DNA from 3 places in the Paraburkholderia sp. RL17-381-BIF-C genome. Region 3 is predicted to be linked to each of the others. Evidence: riboswitches for the same ligand, from Rfam matches in the RefSeq annotation. Region 3 holds a riboswitch; each other region holds the start of a gene.
What was found. A riboswitch is a leader RNA that binds a small molecule or an ion and turns the genes downstream of it on or off. The one in region 3 is predicted to bind cobalamin.
Positions count from the first base shown of each region.

Region 1: linked by a shared signal. The riboswitch ahead of P0D70_RS24630 (TonB-dependent receptor domain-containing protein) and the one ahead of cobW (cobalamin biosynthesis protein CobW) in region 3 are both predicted to bind cobalamin.
Region 2: linked by a shared signal. The riboswitch ahead of cobG (precorrin-3B synthase) and the one ahead of cobW (cobalamin biosynthesis protein CobW) in region 3 are both predicted to bind cobalamin.

Region 1 is NZ_JARESX010000045.1:45,630-55,656, forward strand. It holds gene P0D70_RS24625 (FecCD family ABC transporter permease) at 1-448, opposite strand, end outside; gene P0D70_RS24630 (TonB-dependent receptor domain-containing protein) at 542-2,413, opposite strand; cobalamin riboswitch at 2,505-2,761, opposite strand; gene P0D70_RS24635 (ATPase) at 2,969-3,325, shown strand; gene P0D70_RS24640 (cell division protein ZapA) at 3,322-3,636, shown strand; RNA gene ssrS (6S RNA) at 3,772-3,953, shown strand; gene P0D70_RS24650 (EVE domain-containing protein) at 4,097-4,555, shown strand; gene P0D70_RS24655 (SIMPL domain-containing protein) at 4,743-5,474, shown strand; gene lgt (prolipoprotein diacylglyceryl transferase) at 5,586-6,491, opposite strand; gene P0D70_RS24665 (LysR family transcriptional regulator) at 6,619-7,605, opposite strand; gene ilvD (dihydroxy-acid dehydratase) at 7,779-9,452, shown strand; gene P0D70_RS24675 (c-type cytochrome) at 9,563-9,901, shown strand.
Region 2 is NZ_JARESX010000087.1:13,502-23,528, forward strand. It holds gene P0D70_RS32000 (MDR family MFS transporter) at 1-895, shown strand, start outside; gene P0D70_RS32005 (LysR family transcriptional regulator) at 952-1,884, opposite strand; gene metE (5-methyltetrahydropteroyltriglutamate--homocysteine S-methyltransferase) at 2,020-4,314, shown strand; gene cobM (precorrin-4 C(11)-methyltransferase) at 4,399-5,124, opposite strand; gene P0D70_RS32020 (cobalt-precorrin-6A reductase) at 5,183-5,908, opposite strand; gene P0D70_RS32025 (cobalt-precorrin-5B (C(1))-methyltransferase) at 5,905-7,002, opposite strand; gene cbiE (precorrin-6y C5,15-methyltransferase (decarboxylating) subunit CbiE) at 7,002-8,246, opposite strand; cobalamin riboswitch at 8,331-8,509, shown strand; gene cobG (precorrin-3B synthase) at 8,563-10,027, shown strand, end outside.
Region 3 is NZ_JARESX010000055.1:3,445-13,471, reverse strand. It holds gene P0D70_RS26790 (DUF4136 domain-containing protein) at 1-598, shown strand, start outside; gene bluB (5,6-dimethylbenzimidazole synthase) at 609-1,268, opposite strand; gene P0D70_RS26780 (cobyrinic acid a,c-diamide synthase CobB) at 1,252-2,604, opposite strand; gene cobO (cob(I)yrinic acid a,c-diamide adenosyltransferase) at 2,608-3,210, opposite strand; gene P0D70_RS26770 (cobalamin biosynthesis protein) at 3,258-3,665, opposite strand; gene cobA (uroporphyrinogen-III C-methyltransferase) at 3,662-4,435, opposite strand; cobalamin riboswitch at 4,676-4,926, opposite strand; cobalamin riboswitch at 4,994-5,274, shown strand; gene cobW (cobalamin biosynthesis protein CobW) at 5,494-6,585, shown strand; gene cobN (cobaltochelatase subunit CobN) at 6,592-10,027, shown strand, end outside.

The DNA.
Region 1 (10,027 bases), on a different contig from region 3:
GCGGCTCGCCGCGCCACAACTCACGGCGCGCGAGGCCGAGCACCAGCAGGATCGACACGAAGGCGCCGGCGAAGGCGCTCGCGTCGACGATCCACCATGCGCAGCCGGCCATCATCGCGATGAGCGCGAAAGTCGCCGCGCCGCCCGACACACCCAACACATACGGCTCGGCGAGCGGATTGCGCAACAGCACCTGCAGCAGCGCGCCGGCCAATGCGAGCAACGCGCCGCAGGCAAAGCCGGCCACCGCGCGCGGTAAACGCAGCGTGCGGACAATCTCCGCAGTCAGATCGGAGGCACCGCCAGACGGCGCATGCGAAGGCATCAGCGCCGCCAGCACGCGCATCGGCGCGAGCGAGACGCTCCCCAACGCGAGCGACGCCATCAGCACCGCCAGCGCGATCACGGCAAGCGCAAGCCAGATCGCGGCCGCGCGCTTCGCGCTCATCACGCGCAGCGTTGCGGGCATCGAACCCGAGTGGCGGCTAGTGGATCGGCTCAAGTAGCGGCTCATCCGCGCAGTCTCAACAAGGCGTGCCCACTACTGCTGCTGCCAACCAACCGTGAGATACGCACCGCGCCGCGGCGAGTTATACGAGTAGGCCGTTTCATAGTCCTTGTTGAACAGATTCTGGATTTGCGCGGCCACGTACCATGCTTTCGTGATGTTGTAGCGCGCCGACAGATTCACCACGCCATAGCCGCCCAGCTTGCCGCTGCTGTCGTCGCGCGGGCCGCTCACGATCCATTCGCCGCCGACGCGCCACCCGGCGATACTGCGGTTCACCGTCAGCGAGCCGAAGCGCCGCGCGCGCCGCACGAGGTCGACATCGTTGTCGAGGTCGACCGGGTTTTGCAGCGTTACCGAGGCGCGCACGTCCGTCTTGCCGACATGCCCGCTCCACGATCCTTCGAGTCCCTGCACCTTCGCATGGCCGACGTTCTCGGCCAGATAGATGCCGGGCGTTACCTGCTCGTAGTTAATCAGATTCGAATAGCGCGTCTGGAATGCGGTGAGACGCATCACACCGAGCGCATTCGATGCGTACTGCAGCGCGGCTTCGAGCGAATGACTGCGCTCCGGCTGAATCGACGGATTTCCGCTGAGCGGATAGTACAGATCGTCGAAACTCGGCGCGCGAAACGAATCCGAGTAGCTTGCACTCACCTTCCAATGGCTGGTGATGTCGAAGCCGTAGCCAAGATAGTAACTGTTCGCTCCGCCGAAATCGGAATACTGGTCGCGCCGCACGTTGGCCTGAATCTGGTTGCGCCCAAAGCGCCCCGTATAGCCGACAAAGCCCGAATCCACATGCCGGTCGGGCGCCGCGAACGTATCCGAGTCGAGGCTCTGGTCGAGATGCTCGTAGCCGACCTGCAGCTTCTGCTGCGCGGCCAGCGCGAAATCGTTCTGCCACGTGTACTGGCGATTGTCGGTATCGAAGCGGCCGTTATAGACGCCGTTGGTGTTCGACACGCTGCGGTCGTCGCCTTCGGAGACGATGAAGTGAGTCGTCCACCAGTCGGTCAGCTTGCCGTTCGCGAACACCGAGACCTGGCGCACTTTGCTATACAGGTTGTTCAGATCGGTCGGCAGTCCGTACGCGTTGTCGTAGCTGTTGTTGCCGTTCGACTGGAAGTAGCTCGCGCCGGCATCCCATTTGTCGTTGAACTTGTGGCGCAACGAGGCCGAGATGCTCTCGTTCAGATAGCCGTTCGCATTCGGATTGGCGCCGGGCGCCTCACGCGGATTGAGCGATGAAAAGCCGTCGTCCTTCGAGCGCGCGAGCGAAATGCTGAAGGTCGTCTTGCCGTCTTTATCCAATGCGCCGTTCACGCCCGCCTGCTGCGTCTGCGTGTGATAGCTGCCGTAGCCGAGCGAAAAATTGAAACGCGGCGGATGGTCGCCGCCGTCTTTCGTGAACACCTGCACCACGCCGCCGATCGCGCCGGAACCGTACAACGCCGACACGTTGCCGTTCACCACCTCGACGTGATCGACCTGGTCGAGCGGAATCTGCGCGAGTTGCGCGGAACCCAGGCTCACCGAATCGACGCGCACGCCGTCGATCAGCAGCAGCGATTGCGTCGACGACGCACCGCGCAGGAAGAGGCTCGTCGTCGAACCGGGGCCACCTGTACGCGAGATTTGCGCGCCTGGCGCGAGTTGCAGCAGGCCGGGCAAATCGGTCGCGGTGGTGTCGGCGAGATCCTGCTGGTCGAACAACGCGGTCTGCGGGATCGCATCGGCGAGTGACTGCGGCCCGCGCTCGGCGGTCACCACGATCGGTGACAACACCGCGGGCGACGCATCCGCCGCCGACGCAGAAGATGAAGGTGCAGCTTGCGCGTGCGCGACGATCGGCAGGCCCGCGAAGGCAAGCAACGCCGCACGAGCGATGGGGGACAGCATGGGGTGAAAGTCCTGTGGGTAGCGTGCGCGGCCTGCTTCCCCGCAGGCCGATGCGTAACGAGGCGCCCGCGTATTTAACATTTTCGCGCGTGACGTGCCTCTCCCTCTGGCCGGTATCCGGGCTGACGACATATCGATCCCGCCTTCCCACGCGTGACGCGCAGTGGCACACTCGCGAGTTGAACTTCCAACACGCGATCAGGATCGACTTGCATGACGAATGCGGTCGCTTACCGTTGCGGGGGCAGCGCAGGTTGGCGCGTTCTGGCGAACCGCGCCCCCTGCTTCCCGTTTAACTGCGCGCGCCGTTGAAAAGCGCACGCGGGCACCAGAGTGCGGCCAGTTTAGGAGCGGCCTCGGGGTCCGTCAAGAATGAGTGGGACCGCAGACTACCGTTCTGTTAAGTGCAGGCTATTGTCCGACGCACGAGTACTTTTTCATCATATGGTCGATAAAAGCCTGCACAAAGCAATGTTGTTACGTCTCGAAACGAGACAATTGTCGGAACCTGCGACATTCCGCGCTAAAATGCGATGTCTTTAGAGGACGCAGCACATGCTCACCGAACTCGAAACACTTTCACAGAATATCGGCAAGCTGATCGCGATCAGCCAACGCCACAATGAAGCGCGACTCGCGCTCGAAGAGCAGCTCGCCCAATCGCGCGCCGACGTCGAAGCCACGCGCACGGAACTTGCAATGCTGCGCGAGGAACGCAATGCGCTGCAGGCGGAACGCGACGCGCTGTCGGCAAAGATCGACGACGCCCAGGTGCGCCTGAATGCGATCCTCGAAAAGCTGCCGCGTGCCCGCGCGAACAGCGAGCCCGACAGCCAGCTCGATCTGCTCGAGCCCGCCCCGCACGAAGTCGAAGCGCAGAGCGACGAGACCCGCCACGGAGAAAATGCATGACCACCAAGCAGATCGAAGTATCGATTCTCGGCGTGCCCTATCGCCTCGCCTGCTCGCCGGAAACGGAAGGCGCGCTGCTTGAAGCGGTCGCACGCGTCGACGCCGAAATGTCGAAGATCCGTAACAACAGCAACGTGCGCGGCACGGATCGCATTGCTGTCATGGCTGCGCTGTCGCTGGCATCGGAACTGCTTAGGCTGCAATCGAGCGTGAGACACGGAGAAGCATTTCCCGCTGAGGAAATCCGGCGTACAATGCATCAAATGAACGAACAACTAGGTACTGTGATTCAGCAGTACAGCATGCAGTAAGTAACGTATGTTATCGTGCGGCCGGTCCTGAGATCGGCGGCGGATTCAAACGGAGTGTGTGAGGACAAGGCGTCCAAGATTCTGCAAACGTTTGAGTTCAATCGGTCGTTTTCGTGATTTAGCTTTATCGGTTTAGCTTCCCTGCCTGGTTCGCCAAGGTCATATATTCCTTGAACCAATGCCATGTGCACGGTTGCGGAAATTTGTAGCACGGGTGTGCGCGTCACTCTGTCTGATGTACCCGAAGTGTTGCTAACTGCGACCAATTCTGAACCCCCGGTTCAGGATGCCGGCCTAGCGGCTAAGGCGGGGACCTTATTTAGAACGGCATCGGACTTCGGTTCGGTGCCGTTTTTCTTTGGGTGCCAGTTTTGCGCGCTGTCTTTGCGCGATGTTTCTTGTACGCCGATTTCTTCCGCGTCTTCAAACCCTTAACGTTCAACTACGTTCAATTCGATTCATGCGCTACTGGCTAATGAAGTCCGAACCGGACGAGGCAAGCATCGATCATCTCGCCAACGCACCGCATCGCACGTTGCCGTGGACCGGCGTGCGCAACTATCAGGCGCGCAATTTCATGCGTGACCAGATGCAGGTCGGCGACGGCGTACTGTTCTATCACTCGAGCTGTCCCGAGCCCGGTATTGCGGGCATTGCGGAGGTATCGTCCACCGCGTATCCGGACCCCACGCAGTTCGACAAGAAGAGTCCGTACTACGACGCGAAGTCTTCGCAGGAAACGCCGCGCTGGGTGCTCGTCGACGTGGTGTTCAAGAAGAAGATCCCGCTGATTCCGCTAGCCGCGCTGCGCGAGCATGACGAACTCAAGGACATGCGCGTGCTCGCCAAAGGCAACCGCCTGTCGATCACGCCGGTGACCGAAGCCGAATGGCGCTTCATCACCAGGCGGCTCGCTTGAGGTTGCGTGACAACTCGCGTGATAGTTGATGCGCGCCACGTATTCACGCAGGCACAAACGTTAAAGCAACGTCAAACCGGGGAACCAAGCTCAGGTTACAACCGCCTAACGGACTCGCAAACGCCGTGCCACTGCGCGGCGCTTGCTCCGATCGTGCACAACCCCTGTTCAAGCAAGGAGTCCAATAATGACGAAAAACACCGCACGTGCACTCGCTTTCGCTCTCGTATGCGCCGCGCCTGCCGCGCTCGCCCTGACGCCGGCCATGGCCCGCGCGCAAGGCATGATGCAGTATCAGCCGGCAGGTGTGCTGTCGCTGAACGCGCAGGCTAGCGCGGAAGTACCGCAAGACGTTGTCGATATCACGCTGTTCTACGAGCAGGAAGCGAGCGATCCGTCGGCGCTCACGTCAACGCTGAATCAGCGCGCCGATTCGGCGCTGCAAAAGGCCAAGGGTGTGAGCGGCGTGACCGCCCGCACGGGCTCGTTCTCGATCTATCCGACAACGGATCGTGACGGGCGCATTTCCGCGTGGCGCGGCCGCACGGAGATCGTGCTCGAATCGCACGACTTCGCCGCGGCGTCGAAGCTCGCGGGTCAAATGGCGTCGATCATGCAGGTCGGCAACGTGCAATTCTCGCTCTCGCCTGAAGCACAACGCGAGGCCGAGCAGAAGCTCACTGGCGAAGCGATCAAGTCGTTCCGCGAGCAGGCCGCATCGTCCGCGCAGGCGTTCGGCTATAGCGGCTATTCGATTCGCGAAGTCAACGTCGGCCACAACGGCGTGATGCCGCGTCCCATGATGATGATGAGCGCGCGCGCTATGGGCGCCGACGCAAAGGCTTCGGCACCGGTGCCGATTGAAGGCGGCACGTCGACCGTGACGGTGAATGTGTCGGGTTCGGTGCAGATGAAGTAACGCCGTTCACTCATGCTAGAAGGGCTGCTTCGCGGCAGCCAAAGAAAAAGCCACGGCACGCCGTGGCTTTTTCATTTAGTCGCTCGCTACGATAAACCGTAGCCGATCAGTTCAGCTCGCGCTGACCGCTTGCGCCGGTTCACGGCGGGCGCGTCGATAAGACCACACCAGCACGCCGATACCGACGAGGATCATCGGCAGCGACAACCATTGGCCCATGGAAAGCCCCATGGCCAGCAGACCGAGGAAGTCGTCCGGCTCACGCGCGAATTCGACCGTGAAGCGCGCGAGGCCGTAGCCGATCAGAAACACGGCGGAAATCGCGCCCATCGGCTTCGGTTTACGGGAGAAGAAGAACAGCACGAAGAACAGCGCAACGCCTTCCAGCGCGATCTCATACAGCTCCGACGGGTGGCGCGGCAGCATGTGATATTGCGCGAATACTTCGTTCAGATGCCATTGCGCGGCCAGTTGCGGATGCGCGGTGAGCCACGCGGCGTCGTCGGGCGCGGCGCCCGGAAACAACATGGCCCACGGCGCGCTCGGATCGGTTACGCGGCCCCACAACTCGCCGTTGATGAAGTTGCCGAGACGCCCCGCGGCGAGGCCGGTGGGCACCATCGGCGCGACGAAGTCGGTGACCTGCAGCCACGAGCGCTTGCGCTGATACGCGAACAGCACCATGGCCAGCGTCACGCCGAGAAAGCCGCCGTGAAACGACATGCCGCCTTCCCACACCTTGAAGATGTCGAGCGGATGCGCGAAATAAAAGCTTGCCTTGTAGAACAGCACGTAGCCGAGCCGGCCGCCGAGGATCGTGCCGAGCACGCCGTAAAACAGCATGTCGTCGATATCTTTGGCGGTCCAGCCTTGCGCGGCGACATACGGCAAACGCAGCCGCAGCCGGCCGACGACGATCGCCGCGATAAACGCGACGAGGTACATCAGTCCATACCAGCGCACGGCGAGCGGCCCCAGATGAATGGCAATGGGGTCGAAATTCGGGTGAATGAGCATCGTGTTGTTATGGGCAGTTCAGGTTCAGAAGCGGGTTTTCTGGGTTTGTAATAGTGGGCGGCGCTGCCCGCACCTTGCGGTGCATGCGTTGGACGGTCCAGGCGCCGATGCGTTCGCGAAAACGCGTCTAAACGCGCGGCGCGGCGGATAGCGGCGCCTCGACGGTCGCGGCATGCGAGCGCACGATCTCGATGAAGCCCGCCAGCACCGGGCTCACCTCTGCCGTGCGCCAGACCAGCCCCGTCTCGATGGCCGGCACCGACTCAGACAGCGGCCGGTACACGACGCCGGTGCGGCGCAGATTACGCAACGATTGCGGCACCAGTGCGACACCCATGCCGGCCGACACGAGGCTCACGATCGTCTGCATCTGGATCGCTTCCTGGCCGATCCGCGGCGCGAGGCCCGCCACGCCGTAGCAATCCATAATGATGTCATAAAAGCCTGGCGCCAGACGTCTTGGGAAGATCACGAGCGGTGCGTCGGCCACATCGCGCAGGCTGATCGGGGTGTCGAGCCATTCCGCGCTCGGGTCGGCACGGCTGCCGCTACCGCTCGCCACGCGCGCCGCCATCTCCGTGGACATGGCGATCACCAGCGGTTCACGCGCGATGGGCAACCACGACAACTGGGCGGCATGGCGCGACGGCAGCGGCGCGATCACGAGGCCCGCGTCGATGCGGCCGGCCACCAGTTCGTCCACCTGCACGTCGCTGGTGGCCTCGGTCAGCTCCAGCCGCACGCGCGGATGGCGCACGCCGAAATCGCGCAGCAACAGCGGCAGCAGCCCGTAGTCCGCCGTGGAGACGAACGCCAGCGACAGCACGCCCGCCTCGCCGCGCGCGAGGCTCTGCGCGAGCGGCCGCAGCCCCTCAGCGCTCGCCAGCAAGCGCTGCACCTCGGGCAACAGATCGGCACCCACCGGCGTCAGTTCGACCGAGCGCTTGGTGCGCGCGAACAGCGCGACGCCGAGCGTCTCCTCCAGCGCCCGAATGGCTTGCGAGAGCGGCGGTTGCGTCATCGAAAGACGCACGGCCGCGCGGCCGAAGTGCTTTTCTTCGGCGACGGTAACGAAATAGCGCAACTGGCGCAGGTCGGGGATGGCTGGCAACATGGGTAATACGTTTTGCGACCTAATGAAGCATGAATAATATATTAGACACGCGCTTTGCAAAACTGCGTCCTTGCACGACGCGTGCGAACTACACTGGACGGATGCAGCCGGCCACCCACGCCGGCAAGGCAGAACCCGCAGCGCGGATCAAAACAAAACAGATTGGAGCTTCCATGGCATACAACCGTCGTTCGAAGAACATCACGCAAGGCGTGGCGCGTTCGCCGAACCGCTCGATGTACTACGCGCTCGGCTACGAAAAGGCCGACTTCGACAAGCCGATGATCGGCATCGCCAACGGCCACTCGACCATCACGCCGTGCAACGCCGGCCTGCAGCGTCTCGCCGATGCCGCCGTCGCCGCGATCAAGGGCGCCGACGCGAATCCGCAGATCTTCGGCACGCCGACCATCTCGGACGGCATGTCGATGGGCACCGAAGGCATGAAGTACTCGCTCGTGTCGCGCGAAGTCATCTCCGACTGCATCGAGACCTGCGTGCAAGGCCAGTGGATGGACGGCGTGGTCGTGATCGGCGGCTGCGACAAGAACATGCCGGGCGGCATGATCGGCATGTTGCGCACCAACGTGCCGAGCATCTACGTGTATGGCGGCACCATTCGTCCGGGCAACTGGAAGGGTACCGACCTGACCATCGTGTCGTCGTTCGAAGCTGTGGGCGAATTCACCGCCGGCCGGATGTCGCAGGAAGATTTCGAAGGGGTCGAACAGAACGCGTGCCCCTCCACCGGGTCGTGCGGCGGCATGTACACCGCCAACACGATGAGCTCGTCGTTCGAAGCGCTCGGCATGTCGCTGCTGTATTCGTCGACGATGGCCAATCCGGATCAGGAAAAAGTCGACTCGGCCGCCGAATCGGCACGCGTGCTGGTCGAAGCGGTCAAGCAGGATCTCAAGCCGCGCGACATCGTCACCCGCAAGTCGATCGAAAACGCGGTGGCCGTGATCATGGCCACCGGCGGCTCGACCAATGCCGTGCTGCACTTTCTCGCCATCGCGCATGCGGCGGAAGTGGAATGGAGCATCGAGGACTTCGAGCGCATGCGCAAGAAGGTGCCGGTGATCTGCAACCTGAAGCCGTCGGGCCAGTTCGTGGCGACCGATCTGCACAAGGCCGGCGGCATTCCGCAAGTCATGAAGATTCTGCTCGACGCAGGCATGCTGCACGGCGATTGCATCACGATCACCGGCAGAACCCTCGCGGAAGAGTTGAAGGACGTGCCGGCCAGGCCGCGCGCCGATCAGCAGGTGATTTTCCCGATCGAGAAGGCGCTCTACAAGGAAGGCCATCTCGCGATCCTGAAGGGCAACCTGGCCGTGGACGGCGCGGTCGCCAAGATCACCGGCCTGAAGAACCCCGTGATCACCGGCCCAGCGCGCGTATTCGACGACGAGCAAAGCGCGCTGGAGGCGATTCTGGCCGACAAGATTGTCGCGGGCGACGTGGTGGTGCTGCGCTACCTCGGCCCGAAGGGCGGCCCCGGCATGCCGGAGATGCTCGCGCCGACTTCGGCGATCATCGGCAAGGGTCTCGGCGAGAGCGTGGGTCTGATCACCGACGGGCGCTTCTCGGGTGGCACGTGGGGCATGGTGGTCGGTCACGTCGCGCCGGAAGCCTTCGTGGGCGGCACGATCGCGTTCGTGCAGGAAGGCGACTCGATCACCATCGACGCACACAAGCTGCTGCTGCAACTGAATATCGACGATGCTGAACTGGAGCGACGCCGTGCCGCATGGCAGCAGCCGAAACCGCGTTACACGCGCGGCGTGCTGGCGAAGTACTTCGCGTTGGCGCAGCCCGCCAACAAGGGCGCGATAACGGGCTGAGCAAGCGCAAAGCTACGTAAAAGCGAAAGGGGTGTGCGGGAAACCGTGCGCCCCTTTCCTTTTATAATGCTGGCACCACGAGTCGGGCACCCGCACCGACGGAGACCAGAATGAAATCAATGTCGCACACAGCGCTTGCCGCCGCCGTCGTGCTGGGCGCTGCGTTGAGTGCCGGCAGTCCGGCGGCGCATGCCGAGGCTGCGGGCCTCGCGCTGGCCCAGCAGCAGAACTGCATGAGTTGCCACTCGGTCACGCGCTCCTTCATGGGACCGGCGTTGCACGATGTCGCCGTGAAATATGCCAGTCGTGAAGACGCCGCCACTTATCTGAAACACAAGATTCTGGACGGCAGCACGGGCGTGTGGGGTGTGGTGCCGATGCCCGCGAATACCCAACTCACGCCTGATCAGGCGGCCACGCTGGCTGGCTGGGTGTTGACGCTCAAATAAACTGTTCGGGTACGCTGATCAGATATGGGCCTCTCGCTCGTGAGCGATGTGACAGGCACATGCGACAAGCAGACCCGTCAAGCAGACGCGACCATCAAACGCTACACGCAGGCGCTGCTCTGCGTG
Region 2 (10,027 bases), on a different contig from region 3:
CGCGGCGCTGTTCATGGCGGCGATCGCCGCGCTCATGATGGCGCTGACCTACGCCGGCGACGACATGGTGTCGCGCGCCGCGCTGGCGGGCGGCGTCTTCGTGCTGTGCGTGCTGCTGTTCGTGTGGCAGGAACGCCGCGCAGCCGAGCCGATGATTTCCTTCGCACTGTGGAGCCGCCGGCCGATTGCCGCCTGCAACGGCGCAACCTTGCTGTCCGGCATGATCCTGATGGGCGCCACCACGTTTTTGCCGATGTACGTGCAGGGCGTGCTGCATCGCTCGCCGGTGATCGCCGGCCTCGCACTGACGATGATGATGGTGGGCTGGCCCGCCGGCGCCACGTTCGCGGCGAAGTCGTTTCAGCGCCTCGGCTTGCGGCGCATTCTGATCGGCGGCAGCGCGTCCATTCCGCTCGGCGCGGTATTGCTGCTGTTTCTGTCGCCCGGCGGCTCGCCGCTCGTCGCCGCGTTCGCCTCGCTCATCATGGGCTTCGGCATGGGTACCTCGAGCGTCAGTTCGCTGGTGCTGATTCAGGAGATCGTCAGAATGGAAGAACGCGGCAGCGCCACTGCGTCGAATCTGTTCTCGCGCAATCTCGGCAGTACGTTGGGCGCGACGCTGTTCGGCGCGGTGCTCAACTTCGGATTGAGCCACGCAAAAGGAGTCGCCGTGGTCACGTCGGATCAGTTGAAAGCGCTGCTGCAAAATCAGGCCGCCAGTCTCGGCAACAGCGAGATGATCCGCATGGTGCTGCATCAGTCGCTGCACCTGACCTTTCTCTCGATCTTCGTGATCGGGATCTTCGTGGTCGTGCTGCTCGCATTCGTGCCCGCCATCAGCATCGGGACGGAAAAGAAGGTGCCGCTCGAGGCGTTCTCGCCGCTGGAGGACTGACATGCATGTGCGTTCGGATCGGGCTCATGACACTCCGCTGGACACGGCGGCACCCATCAGCCCGCCTGCCCCTCCACCGTCAGCAACTCGATACCATCGAGTTGCGCCGCACAGGTATCGCGCACGATTCTGACGAAATCATCGAAATAAGGCCGGTTCGCGAAGCCTTTCGCGGCCACCGCGTACAACTCGCTCCACAGCCCCTGCGCGCCGACCCGTTTGGCCAGCACATAATCGTGGTCGACGTAGTTCTTCACGCCCCAGTTCGGCAGCGCCGCGATGCCGCGGCGGCTCGCCACCAGTTGCATGACGGCGATAGTCAGTTCCGCCGTGCGCCGTTCGAGTTTGATGCCGGCCGGCTCCAGCACTTCACGGATCAGGTCGATGCGCGCCTCGGGCACCGGATAGGTAATCAGCGTTTCGTCGCGCAGGTCGTCCGCCACCACGCGACGCTTGTTGCGTAGCCGGTGCTCGTTGGCCATCACCACCAGAATCTCGAAGCGGAACAGCGGCGCGATATGCAGGCTGCGCCGCGTGGCCGGTTTCGAGCCGATCACCACGTCGGCTTTGCCGTCGCTCAGCAGACGCAGCGGGTCCGCATGAAAACCGGCGACGAGATCCACTTCGACTTCCGGCCAACGCCGGCGGAATTCGTCCATCACCGGCATCAGCCAGTCGAAGCAGGTGTGGCATTCCAGCACGATGCGCAACTCGCCGCGCGTGTCGCCCTTCAGGCGCACAAGATCGCGTTCCGCCGCGCTCACCGCCGCGATGGTCTCGCGGCCAAGCGCCAGCAGCCGCTCGCCGGCGGCGGTAAAACGCAGACCCTGCTTGGTGCGCTCGAACAGCGACACCTCGTAATGCGCCTCGATATCGCGAATCTGATGAGACAGCGCGGACTGGCTCAGATGGACACGCTCGGCGGCCGCCACCAGCTTGCCCGAATCGGCAATGGCGATCAGCGAACGCAAGTGGCGAAGCTCAAGCATGGAATGGCTCCGCGTAGAACGAATCAGTGTGGATATGAATTTGGCTCATACATTGGTGAAAACATGTCGCTTGATGAATCATAGCGCGACTTTCACACTGGACGCCAATTCATACAACGCACAACAGGACTTCACATGGCCCGCACGCACATTCCCGGTTTTCCTCGCATCGGCGCACAACGCGAACTGAAATTCGCGCAGGAATCGTTCTGGCGCGGCGAATCCGACGACCAGCATCTGCGCGGCGTCGCGCGCGAATTGCGCGCCCGTCATTGGCAATTGCAGCGGGACGCCGGACTCGATTTCGTCACCGTCGGCGATTTTGCCTACTACGACCAGATGCTCACCATGAGCGCGTTGCTCGGCGCATTGCCGCAGCGCTTCGGCTTCGAGCCGAAGGCGCTGTCGCTCGCCCAGTACTACGAGCTGGCGCGTGGCAACGCCGCGCAACCGGCAATGGAAATGACCAAATGGTTCGATACGAACTACCACTACCTCGTCCCCGAACTCGGGCCGCAGACGCGCTTCGACGGCGGCGTCGAATGGCTGCTCGAGGAGATCGACGAAGCGCTCGCGCTGAATCTGCCGGTCAAGCCGGTGCTGATCGGGCCGATCACTTACCTGTGGCTGTCCAAGAGCCATGTTGCCGGCTTCGACCGTTTGTCGTTGCTGCCGAAGCTCGTGATCCGCTACAGCCGCCTGCTGGACAAGCTCAAGCAGCGCGGTATCGAGTGGGTGCAGATCGACGAGCCGGCGCTGTGCGTCGATCTGCCCGCACAATGGCTCGAAGCGTTTTCCGCCGCGTATGACGTGCTCGGCACGTCGGGCGTGAAGCTGCTGCTCGCCACGTACTTCGAAAGCGCTGCGGAACACGCGCCGCGGGTGGCCGCGCTGCCTATTGGCGGCGTGCATCTGGACCTGGTCCGCGCCCCGCAACAGCTCGACGCGTGGCGTGCGGCATTGCCCGCGCATGCGGTGCTGTCGGCCGGTGTGATCGACGGCCGCAATATCTGGCGCGCGGATCTCGGCGAGATCGTCGAATCGTTGCAAAGCCTGCATGCGGAATTCGGCGAACGCTTGTGGATCGCGCCATCGTGCTCGCTGCTGCATGTGCCGGTTTCGCTCGACGCAGAGAAAAAACTCGACGCCGATCTAAAACCGTGGCTCGCCTTCGCCACCGAAAAACTCGCTGAAGTCGCCACGCTCGCCCTCGCCTTACGCGATCCCGCCGCGGCCGAAGCCACGCTCGCCGCCGCAGACCGCGCGCTCGAAGGACGCCGCCACTCCAGCGCGGTGGTCAACGCACTCGTGCAAAAACGCGTGGCCGCGGTGAGCAGCGCGATGGCGCAACGGCAAAGCCCGTTCGCCGAACGCAACCGCGTGCAGCGCGAAGCGCTCGGCCTGCCGCTCCTGCCGACCACCACGATCGGCTCGTTCCCGCAAACGCCGACGATCCGCCAGGCCCGTGCCGCCTACAAACGCGGCGAACTGCGCGCGCTCGACTATCTGCAACGCATGCGCGCCGAGATCGAGATCGCCGTGCGCAAACAGGAAGAACTGGGCCTCGACGTGCTGGTGCACGGCGAAGCCGAGCGCAACGATATGGTCGAATATTTCGGCGAACAGTTGTGGGGCTATGCGTTCACGGAAAACGGCTGGGTGCAGAGCTACGGCTCTCGCTGCGTAAAGCCGCCGATCATCTACGGCGACGTCTACCGTCCCGAACCGATGACGGTCGAGACCACGCGCTACGCGCAATCACTCACGCAGCGCCTGATGAAAGGCATGCTGACCGGCCCTGTGACGATGCTGCAATGGTCGTTCGTGCGCGACGACCAGCCACGCTCGACCACCGCGCTGCAACTCGCGCTCGCGATCCGCGACGAGGTCGTGGATCTGGAAAAGGCCGGCATTCGCATCATCCAGATCGACGAACCGGCTTTTCGCGAAGGCTTGCCGCTGCGTCGTGCCGACTGGGCCGCTTATCTGGACTGGGCCACGCGTGTGTTCCGCATTTCGGCGGCGGGCGTCGCCGATCAGACGCAGATTCATACGCACATGTGCTATTCGGAGTTCAACGACATTCTGCCCTCGATCGCCGCAATGGACGCCGACGTGATCACCATCGAGACCTCGCGCTCGGCGATGGAACTGCTCGACGGCTTCGGCGCCTTCGCGTATCCGAACGAAATCGGCCCGGGTGTCTACGACATCCACTCGCCGCGCGTGCCGGGTGCGGACGCGATGCAACGTCTGCTGGAACGTGCATGCGAAGTGATTCCGGCCGAGCGCCTGTGGGTCAATCCCGATTGCGGGTTGAAGACGCGCGGCTGGCCGGAAACGGAAGCCGCGCTCGCGAATATGGTGCGGGCCGCCAGGGCGTTGCGCGCGAAGCTCGCGGCGAAGCAGCCGGAAGAATTGCCTGCGTGATGTGATCGGTCGTTGAACTAGCGTCGAACGCCCATTCGCGCGCGGTATCGTGCCGCGCGAATGGGCGCTTCCACGTTTGCCGGTTCAGTCTTTCGCGTACAGCGTCGAGTCCGCGAAGCCTTCGGCGGCGAGCACCTGGCCGACCAGAATCAGCGCGGTCCGCTCGATGGAACTCGACTGCACTTTGCCGACGATATCGTCGAGCGTGCCGGTGATCTTCTCCTCGTCCGGCCAGCTCGCGCGATAGATCACCGCGACCGGACACGCGCCGCCGTAATGCGGCCGCAATTCATCGACGATGCGCGCAAGATGCCGCACGCCGAGATGAATCGCCATCGTCGCGCGGTGCCGCGCAAGGTCAGCGAGCTGTTCGCCTTCCGGCATGCTGGTTTTGTTCGCGAAGCGCGTGAGTATCAGCGTCTGCGAAACATCGGGCAGCGTGAGTTCGCAGCCCAGCGCCGCCGCGCAGGCGGCCGTGGCGGTCACGCCCGGCACGATCTCATAGGGGATATGCAACTCGCGCAGGCGGCGAATCTGTTCGCCGATCGCGCCGTACAGCGATGGATCGCCGGAATGCACGCGCGCCACGTCCTGGCCTTTGGCGTGCGCCGCCGCGAGCAGCGCGACGATCTGATCGAGATCGAGTTCGGCGGTGTTGACGACCTGAGCGGCCGCGTGACCTTCGAGCACCGCGGCCGGCACGAGGGAACCCGCGTACAGGATCACCGGGCAACTGCGCACGAGCCGCTGCCCTTTCACCGTGATCAGTTCCGGGTCGCCCGGACCGGCGCCGATAAAAAACACCGTCATTCATTACTCCATGATTCGTTAGCGCGGCATGGCAGGCATGCGCGATTCAGGCGGAAGCTCAATGCGCCGCTTGCAGCGCTTCGAGCAGGTCGGCTATGCGCTCGAACTCCCGATCCGCCGCCGGCAACTCGGGCCGGCGCAACATCACGACCGGCAGACCCCGCTCACGCGCGACTTCGAGTTTTGCCTCGGTCGCGTTGCCGCCGCTGTTTTTACTCACCACCACGTCGAAGGCTTGCAGGGCGAACAGCGCGCGTTCGCCTTCGAGCGTGAATGGGCCGCGCGCCGCGATGATCCGCGCACGCGCCGTGTCCTCGTGCGAATCGAGGCAACGCACGGTCCAGAACTGCTGCGGGGGAATCTCGTCGAGATGCGCAAGCGGTTCGCGGCCGAGCGAGAAGAACGGCTTCCTGAACGGCGCAAGCGCATCCGCGAGCGCGCCCCAGTCACCGACCATGCGCCAATCGTCGCCGGCTTGCGGCTGCCAGGCCGGACGGCGCAGCGCCCAATACGGCACACGCGCGACGCGGCTCGCCTGTGCCGCATTCGCGCTGATTTGCGCGGCATACGGATGCGTCGCGTCGATCACGAGGCCAATGCCCTCACTGTCGATGTAACGCGCCAGGCCCTCGCTGCCGCCGAAACCGCCCACGCGCACCGAGCACGAGAGATCGCCCGGCACCTTGCCAAGGCCGGCGAGACTGTACACGTGGACGGGATCGTTGAGTTCGCGAGCGATCCGCAATGCGTCGCCGGTGCCGCCGAGCAGCAGAATCCGCTTCATTGCGCGGCTCCGATCAGGTTGCCCTGGCGGTCGATCGCGAACATTTCCACGTGGACCTGCGGCGGCACGATATCGCGCGCCACGGCCAGCGCATGCCGGCAGACGATATCGCCGAGCGGCACCTGCTGCTCACGCGCCAATGCAACCGCCTGCTGGCTCGTATTGGCCGCGCGAATCGCCGCCTGAAGCGCGGCGTCGGCGCCGTGTTCGGCCGCCCACTGCGCGAGCCGTTCAAGATCGATGCTCGAATGACGGCTATGCAGATCGAGATGCCCCGCCGCCAGCTTGCTGAGTTTGCCGAAGCCGCCGCACACGCTCAGACGCTCGACCGGCGCGCGCTTCATATGCTTGAGCACCGCACCGACGAAGTCGCCCATTTCGATCAGCGCGATATCCGGCAGACCGTAGTGCGCGCGCATCGCGTCCTCACTGGCGTTGCCGGTGCAGGCGGCGAGATGCGTGTAGCCGTTGGCGCGCGCGACATCGATGCCCTGATGGATCGACGCGATATACGCCGAGCACGAAAACGGCCGCACGATGCCGGTGGTGCCGAGGATCGACAGACCGCCGAGAATGCCGAGACGCGGGTTCATCGTTTTCAGCGCGAGCGCTTCGCCGCCTTCCACGCCGATCGTCACCTCGAAGCCGCCGCTATAGGCATGCTCCGCCGCGAGTTCGGCCAGATGCTCGGTCATCATTCTGCGCGGCACGGGGTTGATCGCCGGTTCGCCAACCGGCAGCGTCAGTCCCGCACGCGTCACCGTGCCGACGCCCGGCCCCGCGCGAAACGTCACGCCCGGCGTGGCGACGAGGCGCACGCGCGCGAATACGAGCGCACCATGCGTCACGTCGGGATCGTCGCCGGCGTCCTTGATGGTGCCGGCTTCGGCGCCGCCGGCGCCATCGTCGATCAGGCGGCAGAACACCAGCGGCATCGGCACATGCTGGCCCTTGGGCAATACGATCTCCGCGACGTCGCTGGCCACGCCCGCGAGCAGCAGACGCGCCGCCGCCAGCGACGTCGCGGTGGCGCAACTGCCGGTCGTGTAGCCGCTACGCAGCGGCGCGGGTTGTTCGGGCGTTTCTTCGCGCATCAGGGTTCTTGGGGTGAGTCGGGGTTCCTCACAGCACCTCCGGCCGGCTTGGTCACATCCAGCAGCGTGATTGGCAGCGCCTGCCGCCACGTATCGAACCCGCCGAGCGGTTGCGCGTCCGCGAGCGCGATCCGCGTCAACGTGCCGCCGTGCCGCTCGCGCCATGCCGCCAGCGCCGCTTCGCCTTGCAACGTGACCGCGTTGGCGACCAGCCGGCCGCCCTCACGCAGACTGACCCAGCACGCTTCGAGCACACCCGGCACCGTCGCACCGCCGCCGATGAACACCGCATCCGGCGCCGGCAGCCCTTGCAACGCGGCAGGCGCGCGGCCCGCGACGAGTTGCAGGGTTGGCACGCCCAACGCATCGCGATTATGTTCGATGAAGCGCTGACGCTCCGCATGCCCTTCAATTGCGATCGCCCGGCACGTCGGATGCGCGCGCATCCATTCAATGCCGATCGAGCCGCTGCCCGCGCCCACGTCCCACAGCAATTCGCCGGGCGCCGGCGCGAGACGCGCGAGCGTGATCGCGCGCACATCGCGCTTGGTCAACTGGCCGTCGTGGCGAAAAGCGTCGTCGGGCAAACCGCAGGTCAGCGGCAAACGCGGCGCGCCCTCGGTGGCACGGCAGTCGAGTGCGATCAGATTCAGCGCGGCCACCTCGCCCGCCGGCCATTGATCCGCACGGCCGTCGATGCGCCGCTCCAACTCGCCGCCCAGGTGTTCCAGCACGCTCATACGGGTCGCACCGAAACCGCGCGCGTTGAGCAACTCCGCGAGCGCGGCGGGCGTGCGACCGTCCGCGCTCAGCACGAACACGCGCGCGCCATCGTGCAGATGCGCGTTCAACGTCGCCAACGGCCGGCCCACCAGCGACACCGTCGCGACGTCCTGCAACGGCCAGCCGAGGCGCGCAGCGGCCAGCGACAACGATGACGGCGCGGGCAGCACGCGCAACTCTCCTGCCGGCAACTGTCGCGCGAGCGTCGCGCCCACACCGAACAGCATCGGGTCGCCGCTCGCCAGCACGCACACTGCGCCGCCACGCTCAGCCAGCAAAGGCGCGAGATCGAACGGACGCGGCCACGCGGCACGGCGCGCGGCGAGCCGCGCGGGCAGCATCGCCAGATGACGTTCGCCGCCGTACACCACCGACGCTTCCAGCAAAGCACGCCGCGCGGGCCTTCCCAAACCGGCGAAACCGTCGTCGCCTATGCCCACCACCGTCAGCCACGCCGGCATGCACCCATCCTCATTCTGTGTCTTCAAATAGTCCGCTGTACCGCGCCGATCAAAGCGCCCAGCCTCGTTGTGCTGTTCGAAAAAAGGCATAATACAGCCGCCGGTGCCCTTCGGGGCCGAAGAGGGAACACAGTGCCACTGTGGCTGCCCCCGCAACTGTATGCAGCGAGTCCGCCTGCGCTCCACGCCACTGGTTCGACCGGGAAGGCAGCGGCGGACCATGACCTGCCAGCCAGGAGACCTGCCGGCGAGACTGTTCGTGCCAGCCAACATCGGGCGGGGTGTACCGATGCCGCAGCGATGCCCGCTTCACGGCATGCTCGGGCCGTCGCGCGACGCTAAACCGGTGTCCGTCTTGAATCATGCTTCGCCTTCCACCATTGTCTCCGACGCGGCCGCGACGCCGCGGCCCTCGGCGTGTCCGGGGCTGCTGCGCATCGTGGCCGCCCGCGACGGCGGGCTTTGCCGCATCAAACTGCCTGGCGGCGAGTTGAGCGCGGCGCAGGCGCGCGCGATCGCGGATGCCTGCGCACGCTACGCTGCCGGGGCAATCGAGCTGACCAATCGGGCAAATCTGCAGGTGCGTGGGGTCAAGCCGGGTGACGAAGCGGCGTTGATTGCGGCGCTCGTGGCTGCCGGGCTCGGGCCGAGGCCGTCGAGCGGCGCGGCGAAGGCACCGGACACACCAGCGGCAATCGCCGCCGACGACGTGCGCAACGTGATGATCAGCCCCGCTGCCGGACGCGATCCGTCAGCCCTGTTCGACACGCGCCCGCTGTGCGCCGATCTGCTTTCGATGCTGCAAAGCGAAACCCGTTTCGCGGCGCTGTCGCCGAAATTCGCGCTGCTGCTGGACGGCGGTGAACGGCTCGCGAGAGTGGATCATCCGCACGATGTCTGGCTGGCGGCGTCGCAGGAGTCTGACGGCGTGCGATTCGTATTCGGGCTGGCGGGTTGTCCGCCCGCGAGTGCGTGCGCGGGCTCGCCAACGCAGCACGACGATACCGGTTCGCCGGATCTTGCTGCAAAACCCGGTGCGCACAGCACGGCTGCACTGGCCGCGGTTCTGCCTTCACAGGTCCCCGCTCTGGTGCGCGCGCTGCTGCTCACCTTCCTCGAGCTCGCCCCCGCCGACGCCACGCGCATGCGTCACCTGCTAGCCGGCCATTGCGCCGACGCGCTCTTGCATCACGCTCAACGGTACGTCCATTTTCCGCTGACGCGAGACGCGTCGCTGGCCCACTGGCGTCGAGCCGCGCCCGCCGATGCGAGCCTGCGCCTCGGCGTCCACCCTCAACGGAGGCCCGGGGCCTCGCACGTAGGCGGCCAGCCAACGCTCGGACGCCTCGACGCCGGCACCTTGCGCGCCCTCGCCGCGCTGTCCCAGCAGCACGGTAACGGCACACTGCGTTTCACCCCCTGGCAAAGCGTGCTGCTGCCCGACATCGCAACGCACGCGGTTCCCGCTGTGCTATCCGGCTTGACCACGCTCGGCCTCGCCACCGATCCCGCGCAAGCCATCACGCGCCTGATTGCCTGCGCCGGATCGAGCGGCTGTGCGAAGAGCCTCGCCGACACCAAGGCCGACGCGCTGCGCCTCGCCGCCCGCCTGCCTGACGGCGTCGACGTGCATCTGAGCGGCTGTTCCCGCTCGTGCGCCGCCGCGCATTGCGCGCCATATACGCTGCTAGCGGCGGCGCCCGGCCTCTACGACCTTTATCGACGCGACGGACGGCCCGGTTTCGGCCAGTGCGTCGCGCGCCAACTGACGATCGACCAGG
Region 3 (10,027 bases):
CATCCTGTTCTGTGCCGCGCTGGCCGCGGCGAGTCTGACCGGTTGCACCGGCCTGAGCGCCGACGTGCATACCGCCGACACCTCGAACGCCGCCGCCGCGTTGCAAGGCGAACGGACCTATGCGATCACGCGCATGCCGTCGCAAGAGGCCGGCGCGGATCATCCGCGCTTCGAACGCTTGCTGGCGGATGAACTGGCAAAGCAGGGCTTCGTTGAAATGGCGGATCGATCCGCGCGTTATCTGCTCTCGATTGCTTACGACACGCGGCCGGCGACGATCGGCGTCAGTGAAAAAGGCTGCGCGCCGGGCGCCTGCGAACGAGCGCCCTATGCACCGTTCTCGCTGTTCGGCGGCCCTGTCTATCGGCACGCGCTGACGCTGCGGTTTTTCGAGCGCGCGAGCGGGCGGGAGGTCTATAAAGTCAGCGCGTCGAGCAGCGATCGCGACGCGGATCCGCTGCATGCCATGCCGGCGCTCGTCAAAAGCGCGCTGGCCAGGTTCCCCTTCGACGCGCCGCGCGACTGGCGCGTGAAACTGCGTGCTGACGAGACGAGCGGCGTGCCGACGGTGATGTCGGTGAAGCCGCTGCAACCGTAGTGCGCCACGATCACTCCGGCGCGTCGCGGTCTTGCGGCCAGCGGTTTTCGAAGACACAGTCGGCGAGCGGCAGGCGGCTCGCCCAGCGTTCGGTTTCCAGCATCGGCTCGTTGTAAAACTGGTCGACGTGACCCAAGCACAGAATCGCCACGGGCCGCGCGCCCTCCGGCATGTGCAGTAGCTGGCGAACCGCGTCGACATCGAACAGCGACACCCAGCCCATTCCCAGACCTTCCGCGCGGGCCGCGAGCCACATGTTCTGGATCGCACACGCCACCGACGCGAGGTCCATTTCCGGCAAGGTGCGGCGGCCGAAGATATGGCGCTCGCGCCCGTCCATCAGCGCCATCACCAGTAGTTCGCCGCAATCCAGCATGCCTTCCACTTTCAGCTTCATGAACGCTTCGCGGCGTTGGCCGAGCGCGTCGGCGGTGGCGAGGCGTTCGGTTTCCACCGTGTCATGCAAGGCCGTGCGCAGCGCCGGATCGGTGATTCGCGCGATCCGCCACGGCTGCATGAAGCCGACGCTCGGCGCGTGATGTGCCGCGTCGAGCAGGCGCTGCAGCACGGCGGGGTCGACCGGATCGCGCACGAAATGGCGCATGTCGCGGCGTTCGTAAATGGCGCGGTAGACAGCGTCGCGCTCGAAATCGTCAAAAGGCTTCGCCATGGAACAGGGCGGCCGCGAAGGCCGGGTTGGAGGGCCAATAAGCGTGCATGTAGCTCGCCACGATCGAACCTGCGCGGTAGACGGCCTCACCGGGCGCGTCGCCTTGCGGCCGGATCGCCGAACACAGAGGCGTGAGCGAGGTGTCGAGCTTCGAGTAGTGAAACGTGTGGCCGGTCATCGGCCCGTGCTGGCTGTCGATCCGTTGCATGCCGAGCGCGGTGAAGCGCGTTTGCATCGTCGCGTGGCCGGGCAGCAGACCGAGCATCGGCGTGCTGACGCCTTGCGTGTCGGTGAGGCGGTCAAGCAGATAGAGCATGCCGCCGCATTCGGCAACGAGCGGCTTGCCCGCGGCCGCGTGCGCGCGAATGCTCGCGGCGCTGCGCGTGCTGGCCGCCAGCGTTGCCGCGTGCAGCTCCGGGTAGCCGCCGGGCAGGTACAGCGCGTCCGCGTGTTCGAGCAGTGGCTGGTCGGCGAGCGGCGAGAAGTAGTCGATCCGCGCGCCGAGCGCTTCCAGCAGCGCGACGTTGGCCGGATAGATGAACGAGAATGCGGCGTCGCGCGCGACGGCAATCGTCTTGCCCTCCAGCAGACGCGGCAGCACGTCCGGCACGGGCGCGCCGAACTCGACCGGCGGCGGCAGTTCGCACAGCGCGGTGCGGCCGAGCGTATCGGCGGCGTGATCCAGGCGCGCGTTGAGATCGTCGATTTCGTCCGCCTGGTGCAAGCCGAGATGACGGTCGGGTAAGGCGATTTCATCGCTGGCGGCAATGTGCCCGCACCAGCGCAGACCTGGCGGCAACGCTTCTTCGAGCATCTGCGCGTGTCGCGCGGAGCCGACGCGATTGGCGAGCACGCCGTAAAACGGCACTTGCGGCCGGAATTGCGCGAGGCCGAAGGCCACCGCGCCGAAGGTCTGCGCCATTGCCTTCGCCGAAATCACCGCAAGCACGGGCACGCCGAACGTGGTGGCGAGATCGGCGCTGCTCGGCGTGCCGTCGAACAAACCCATCACGCCTTCGATCAGGATCAGGTCGGCTTCGGCGGCCGCTTGCGCGAGCAGGCTGCGGCAGGCGGCTTCGCCCACCATCCACAGATCGAGCGAGAGGACGGGCGCGCCGCTTGCGCGCGCCAGAATCATCGGATCGAGAAAATCCGGTCCGGTCTTGAAGACGCGCACGCGTCGCCCCAGCCGCCGATGGTAGCGCGCCAGACCCGCGGTGATCGTGGTCTTGCCTTGACCCGACGCGGGCGCGCTGATGAAGAGAGCGGGGCATGCCCCGGAGCACGTCTCTTTTGAAGACGCGCCAGCGGAGGTGCCCTCGGAGGACGCGGACATCGCTCAGAACTCCACGCCGCGCTGCGCTTTCACACCCTGCTCGCGATACGGATGCTTGACGATGCGCATTTCGGTGACGAGGTCGGCGGCTTCGATCAACGCGTCCGGCGCGTGGCGGCCGGTCACTACCACGTGCAGCATCGGCGCGCGCGCGTTCAGCACCGCGAGCACTTCGTCGAGCGGCAGGTACTCGTACTTGAGCACCGTGTTCAGCTCGTCGAGGATCACCATCTGATACTCGCCGCTTTCGATCATGCGGCGCGCTTCGTCCCAGCCCTTGCGCGCGGTCGCGATATCGGCGTCGCGGTTCTGCGTGTTCCAGGTGTAGCCGTCGCCCATCGTGACGAAATCGCAGTTCGCGATCGCGCCGAGAAAGTCGCGCTCCGACGTGTGCAGCGCGCCCTTGATGAACTGCACGACGCCAAGGCGCATGCCGTGGCCCAACACCCGCACGGCCATGCCGAATGCGGCGGTGGTTTTGCCCTTGCCGGTGCCGGTGTTGACGATCAGCAGGCCTTTTTCGACGGTGGCGTTGGCCTGTTTCTTCTCGTGGCCTTCGCGTCGGCGCTCGGTCATGCGTTGATGCGATTCGGGATCGGTCTTCATTGCAGGTTCTGTTCCTGAGTGTCGTTGTTTGGATGTTCGCGTTGGGCTTAGGTCGTGGTCGAGGCGATCGCCACGGTGACGCCGGCATGGACGGTCTTGCGCACGAGGAGCCGTGCTCGAGGCGCTGCGGACGTGGTGGATTCACCGAGTCCGTCCGTCGCGGCAAGCAGCGCGCACGGCTCGCACACGCCATCCACGCCGAGGTGCTCACGCGCTGCCGCCGAAGGCTCCCCCACGGGCATCGCAGCGATCCGTTCACGGCTGAAGAACGTCAGCCGCAGCGCATGACGCGCGCAGAATTCGAGCAGGCCGGCTTCGTGGGCTTTGGTATCGATGGACGCTACGGTGCCGATTTCATCGAACGCATGCGCGCCGAGCGCGGCACGCACCGCCGCGTCGATCTGTTCGGCCGAACTGTGCGCACGGCAACCAATGCCCACGCTCAGCGTCTTCATTGTGTAGCCGCGCCGTCTGCGCAAGGCGCTTCGTCATCGGCCCGCGCCGCTGCGCGCGCCAGCGCGAGCGACGCCACACCGCCGATCACCACGATCGCGGGCGAGCCGAGTCCGGCACGCGCGACGGTGTCGGCGAACTCGCCGAGCCGCGCGAGCGCATGGCGTTGCTCCGGACGGGTGGCCGATTCGATCGCCGCGCATGGCGTGTCGGCGCTCATGCCGGCCGCGAGCAACGCGTCGACGATATCGTGCAGCCGCCGCATGCCCATATAGATCACGAGGGTCATGCGCGTGGCGACGAGCGCGGCCCAGTCGGGTTCGCCGCTGCCCGCGCCGTGCCCGGTGACGAATACCACGCCTTGCGCGTGATCGCGGTGCGTGACGGGAATGCCGATGGCCGCGGGCGCGGCGATGCCCGCCGTAATGCCGTTGATGACTTCCACCTCGACGCCCGCCGCATGCAGCGCCTGCTGTTCTTCGCCGCCCCGGCCGAACACGAACGGATCGCCGCCTTTCAGGCGCGCGACGCTGCGCCCGGCCCGCACGTGTTCGAGCAACTGCGCGACGATGCCGGCCTGCGGCGTGGACGGATGGCCGCCGCGTTTGCCGACGTAGACGACCTGCGCGTCGGCGCGCGCGAACTGCAGCACGTCGGGATTCACCAGGTCGTCGACCAGCACCACATCGGCTTGGGCCAATGCGCGGGTCGCCTTGAGGGTCATGAGTTCGACGTCGCCGGGGCCGGCGCCGATCAGCCAGGCGCGGGTCATCGCGACATGCATGGCGAGCGCCATGTCGTGACGGGCGGAAAGGGGCGAAGCGCGCAGGCGCGCCGGATGACGGACTTTGGGGGCATGCAGTGCTACGGATTCAGGCACGGCGAAACGCGCGGCTCGCCACGGTCCCTTTGGGAACGGATCGACGAACGGATGCGCCACGTCGTGCTTCAGCGCCTTCACATCCGTCCCTCGCGGATTCCGGCGGCCGGCGGCGTGATGTTGCCCTGAGGTTCGCCGCCTCCGCGTCTGGCCGGTATCCGGGCTGGCGGCCTCATGCGCTTTGCCTTCCCGTCCGCATTCGTTGGAATGTCATGGACAGTGGCATCGAAAAAACGCATGCGCGGCGCGGGATGAAAGACATCGCGCCGCAGGTCGCTTACCGTTGCGGGGACAGCACAGGTTGAGCGCGTAAAGCGCGGCCTGTTTCCCGTTTAACTGCACACGCGAATGCATGTGCGGGCACCAAACGCGCGCATACGATAGCACATGGCGTCCCGCCCGATAAGCGCTTGCGGCTTGCGTTTCCTTGACGGCACCGGGCCGCGGGCCTACACTCGCACGCACTTTGGTGCTCGTGTGCGCGCTCGTGCGCATGCAGTTAAACGGGAAACAGGGTGCCCGCCTGCCATGGATCGGGTCAACCTGTGCTGCCCCCGCAACGGTAAGCGAAATGTGGTGCTGCGGTAAGTTCTTTAGCGCCACGGAGCCGGCTTCGATGTCCACGCGCAAGGCCGCGTCGGCATATCACCACTGGGCGAGAAATCACTCGCCCGGGAAGGGGAAGCGGCGCTTTCGCCAGCCCGGATACCGGCCAGAATACGAAGGGCGAACGCCGCGGGGATGCGGCGGTGCGTTCATGCTCTCATTCCCGCTTCCTGTTTTTCTGTTGTCGCGGCAACCCGTCGTTCGTCCCCGTGTTGTGTTGTCGTCCTGGCTCGCTGGGCTTACGCGCCGCTTACCCGGCTACCCGGCCGATGCACGCAGACGCGCAGACAGACACACAAAAACACGCCGGCGTGCACGTGCAACTCCTACGGATGGACCTCACGATGCAAACTCAAATGCGCAAGATCCCCGTCACCATCGTCACGGGCTTTCTCGGCAGCGGCAAGACCACGCTGCTGCGGCACATTCTTCAGCATGCGGGCGGCAAGCGCATCGCGGTGATCGTCAACGAGTTCGGCGAACTCGGTATCGACGGGGAAATTCTCAAGGGTTGCGGAATCGGTTGCGATGAAAACGGCGTCGAAACCGAAGGCCAATTGTATGAACTCGCCAACGGGTGCCTGTGCTGCACAGTGCAGGAAGAGTTCTTTCCGGTGATGGAAAAACTCGTCGAGCGCCGCGATCAGATCGATCACGTGCTGATCGAGACGTCGGGTCTCGCGTTGCCCAAGCCGCTGGTGCAGGCGTTCAACTGGCCGCAGATCAAGAACAGCTTTACCGTGGATGCCGTGGTCACCGTGGTGGACGGTCCGGCTGCGGCAAGCGGTCAGTTCGCCGACAACCCCGTCGCCGTGGATGCGCAGCGCAAGGCCGATCCGAATCTCGACCACGAATCGCCGTTGCACGAACTGTTCGAAGATCAGTTGTCCGCCGCCGATCTGGTGATTCTGAACAAGACCGATTTGCTCGACGACGCGCAGCAAAACGCGGTCGAGCTGGTGATTCGCGAAGAGATTCCGCCGCAAGTGAAGATCGTGCGCGCGCAGATGGGCCGGCTCGATCTGCATACGTTACTGGGGCTCGAAGCCGCTTCGGAAGACACGATCCACCTACGCCACGATCACCACGGTTCCGCCGAAGACGCCGACCACCATCACGACGAATTCGATTCGGTGGTCGTGCAGGCGAATGCGCTCTCGCGCGAAGCAGTGATCGCCGCGCTGCAAGGGCTCGTCGAAACGAATACGATCTACCGCGTCAAAGGATTTGCGGCGCTGCCGGGCGCGGCGATGCGCCTCGTGATTCAGGGCGTGGGCCGCCGCTTCGACAGCTATTTCGATCGACGCTGGCAGGCTGGCGAAAGCGGCCCGAGCCGCTTCGTGCTGATTGGCGAGGATCTCGATCAGGCCGCGTTGCAGCGTGCGTTCGACGTGGCGCTCGGCGTGCCGTCGAGCGTCGAAACGCAACAGGCGTAAGCGCTCATGCATCTGCTGCGCACCACGCCGGGCGGTTTCGTCGACGATACACAAGGCGTGATCCGTATCGATCAGCAGCCCGCCGACATCGTCGTGCTCAGCTCCGCCGATACCACGCTGTCGTTGCTCGCGAGCGTGATTGCGCGCATGGGTGAAGGTTTCCCAAGCGTGCGGCTCGCGAACGTCACGTATTTGCGGCAACCGGCCTCGGTCGATTTCTACGTCGAAGACGTCTTGCAGCACGCGCGTGTGGTGGTGGTCGATCACCTCGGCGGCGAAGCGTATTGGCCTTACGGTATCGAGCAGGTGGTGGCGCTCGCCGAGCGCAAGCAGCAGACGCTCGCGATGTTCTCCGGCGATTTGCAGGAAGATCCGAACCTGCTCGCGCGCAGTACTGCAAGCGCCGAGCTGTGCCATCAACTGTGGCGTTATCTGCGCGAGGGCGGTGCGCAGAATGCCGAGGCGTTCCTGCGCTGTATCGCGCACCGGACCTTCGGCTGGGGGCGCGAGCCTGCGCCGCCCCGCGCGTTGCCCGCCGCGACGCTCTATCATCCCGGGCGTGACACGCCGACTATCGCCGACTGGCAGGCGCGCTGGCAACCGGACGCGCCGGTCGCGGCGATCCTGTTCTACAAGGCGCATCTGCAGGCGGCCAATACGGCCGTGTTCGACACGCTGATCGACGCGCTCGAAGCGCAAGGCCTGAATCCGTTGCCGATCGCGATTACCTCGCTCAAAGACGCGTTCAGCCGCGAAGTCGTGCAATCGCTGTGCGCAGAGCACAATGCCGCGCTGGTGCTGAATACGACCGCCTTCGCCGCGTCCGCGATCGACGACCCGGAGCCGCTCGCGCTCGCCGGCGACGCGCCGGTGTTCCAGGTGATTCTGAGCGGCGGCAATCGTGAAGACTGGCAGAAGGACAATCACGGCCTCAATTCGCGCGATATCGCCATGCATATCGCGCTGCCGGAAGTGGACGGCCGCATCATTACGCGCGCCATCAGCTTCAAGGGGCTGGCATACCGTTGTCCGCACACTCAGGTCGACGTGGTGCGGTATCAGCCGGACGCCGAGCGCGTGGCGTTTCTCGCGGAACTGGCCCGACGCTGGTGCCGTCTGCGTTCACTCGATAACGCGGACAAAACAGTCGCGCTGATTCTCGCCAACTATCCGATGAGCGAAGGGCGCATCGGCAACGGCGTGGGACTGGATACGCCGGCCTCGGTGGTCCGCATTCTGTCGATGCTGCGCGACGAAGGCTACCGTCTCGCCGACTTGCCCGCCGACGGCGACGCGCTGCTGAAGAAGCTCACCGAGGGCGTGACCAACGATCCGGTGGTGCGCGATCTGCGTCCCGCACTGCAAAGCCTCGCGCTCGCTGATTACCTCGCGCACTTCAATGCGTTGCCCCTCGAGGCGCGGCAGGCGTTGAACGCGCGTTGGGGCGCACCGGAGCAGGATCCGACGCTGCGGCGCGGCCGTTTCATGATCGCGGGCTGGCGTTGCGGGCAGGTGTTCGTCGGCATTCAGCCCGCGCGTTCGCGCGAACAGGGCGATTACGCCAGCTATCACGACGCCGACCTCGTGCCGCCGCATGCCTATCTGGCGTTCTATTTCTGGCTGCGCCACCAGTTCGGCATCGACGCGATCGTGCATGTCGGCAAGCACGGCAATCTGGAATGGCTGCCTGGCAAGAGCGTCGCGTTGAGCGCTGCCTGCTGGCCTGATCTGATTCTCGGGCCGATGCCGCATCTGTATCCGTTCATCGTCAACGATCCGGGCGAGGGTAGCCAGGCGAAACGCCGCGCGCAGGCCGTGATCATCGATCACCTGATGCCGCCGCTCACGCGCGCCGAAACCTATGGGCCGTTGCAGGACCTCGAGCGGCAGGTGGACGAATACTATGAAGCGCTGATGGTCGACCCGCGCCGCTCGAAGCTGTTGCGGCGCACGATTCTGGCGACCATCGTCGAACATAAGCTGCATGAGGAGTTGAGCCTCGCGGCGCCGACCGGGCAGGACGATGAGGACGCGCTCCTCACGCGCGTCGATGCATGGCTGTGCGAGTTGAAGGAAGCGCAGATTCGCGACGGCTTGCATACGTTCGGGCAATCGCCGGACGGTGTGCAACGGCGCGACACATTGCTGGCGCTTGGGCGTTTTCCTGTCGGCGACGGGCAAGGCGCGAAGGCCGGCCTGATCGATGCATTGGCGCGCGATCTGCAGATGGACCATCTGTTCGATCCGTTGTCGGTGGACTGGTCGGCGGTGTGGGACGGGCCGCGCCCCGACGTGCTGCGCAATGTCAGCGATGCGCCGTGGCGGCACTGCGGCGACACGCGTGAGCGGCTGGAGTTGCTGGCGGCCGAGTTGTTGCGCGGCGTGTGCGGCGATCAAGATGCGGCCTCTTCGGCGTCGCCTGGTGCCGACTTACCGCAAGCGGCGCGCGTAATCGGGCGACTGCGTGCCGATGTGCTGCCGCGGCTCGACGCCTGCGGCCCGCAGGAAATGCTTCATCTGAAGCGCGGTCTCGAAGGGCGCTTCGTGCCGCCGGGACCGAGCGGTTCGCCATCGCGTGGACGCCCCGATGTGCTGCCCACCGGCCGCAACTTTTATTCGGTCGACACGCGCGCGGTTCCCACGCAAGCGGCCTGGTCGCTGGGATTGAAGTCCGCTCAGCAACTGATCGAACGGCATTTGCAGGAGAAGGGCGACTATCCGCGCGCCATTGGCCTCTCCGTGTGGGGCACCGCGACCATGCGCACCGGCGGCGACGATATTGCCCAGGCGCTCGCGTTGCTGGGCGTGCGGCCGAAGTGGGCGCCCGGCAGCCACCGCGTGACCGATTTCGAAATCATGCCGATCGAGGTGTTCGACCGGCCGCGCATCGACGTCACGTTGCGTGTGTCCGGTTTCTTCCGCGATGCCTTTGCCAACGTGATGCATCTGTTCGACGCCGCCGTGCAGGCGGTCGCGGAACTCGACGAACCCGAAGACCTGAATCCGGTTCGCGCGCGCGTGCTGCGTGAGCGCGATGCGCTCATCGCGCGCGGCATGGACGCCGCCGAGGCGCGCAAGCGCGCCGGCTGGCGCGTGTTCAGCGCACGGCCCGGCGCGTATGGCGCGGGTCTGCAGGACATGATCGACTCGCGGCAATGGCAGACCGACGCCGATCTCGCGAACGCCTATCAGTCGTGGGGCGGTTACGCGTACACGCAAAAGAGCGCGGGCGAAGAAGCGCGTCACGCGTTCGGCACGCGCCTCGCGGCGCTGGACGTGGTGCTGCAGAACCAGGACAACCGCGAGCACGATCTGCTCGATTCGAATGACTACTACCAGTTCCAGGGTGGCATGGTCGCCGCGGTACGGCATCTGGCCGGCGGTCAACCGAGCGTGTATCACGCCGACCATAGCAATCCGGCCGCGCCGCGCGTGCGCACGC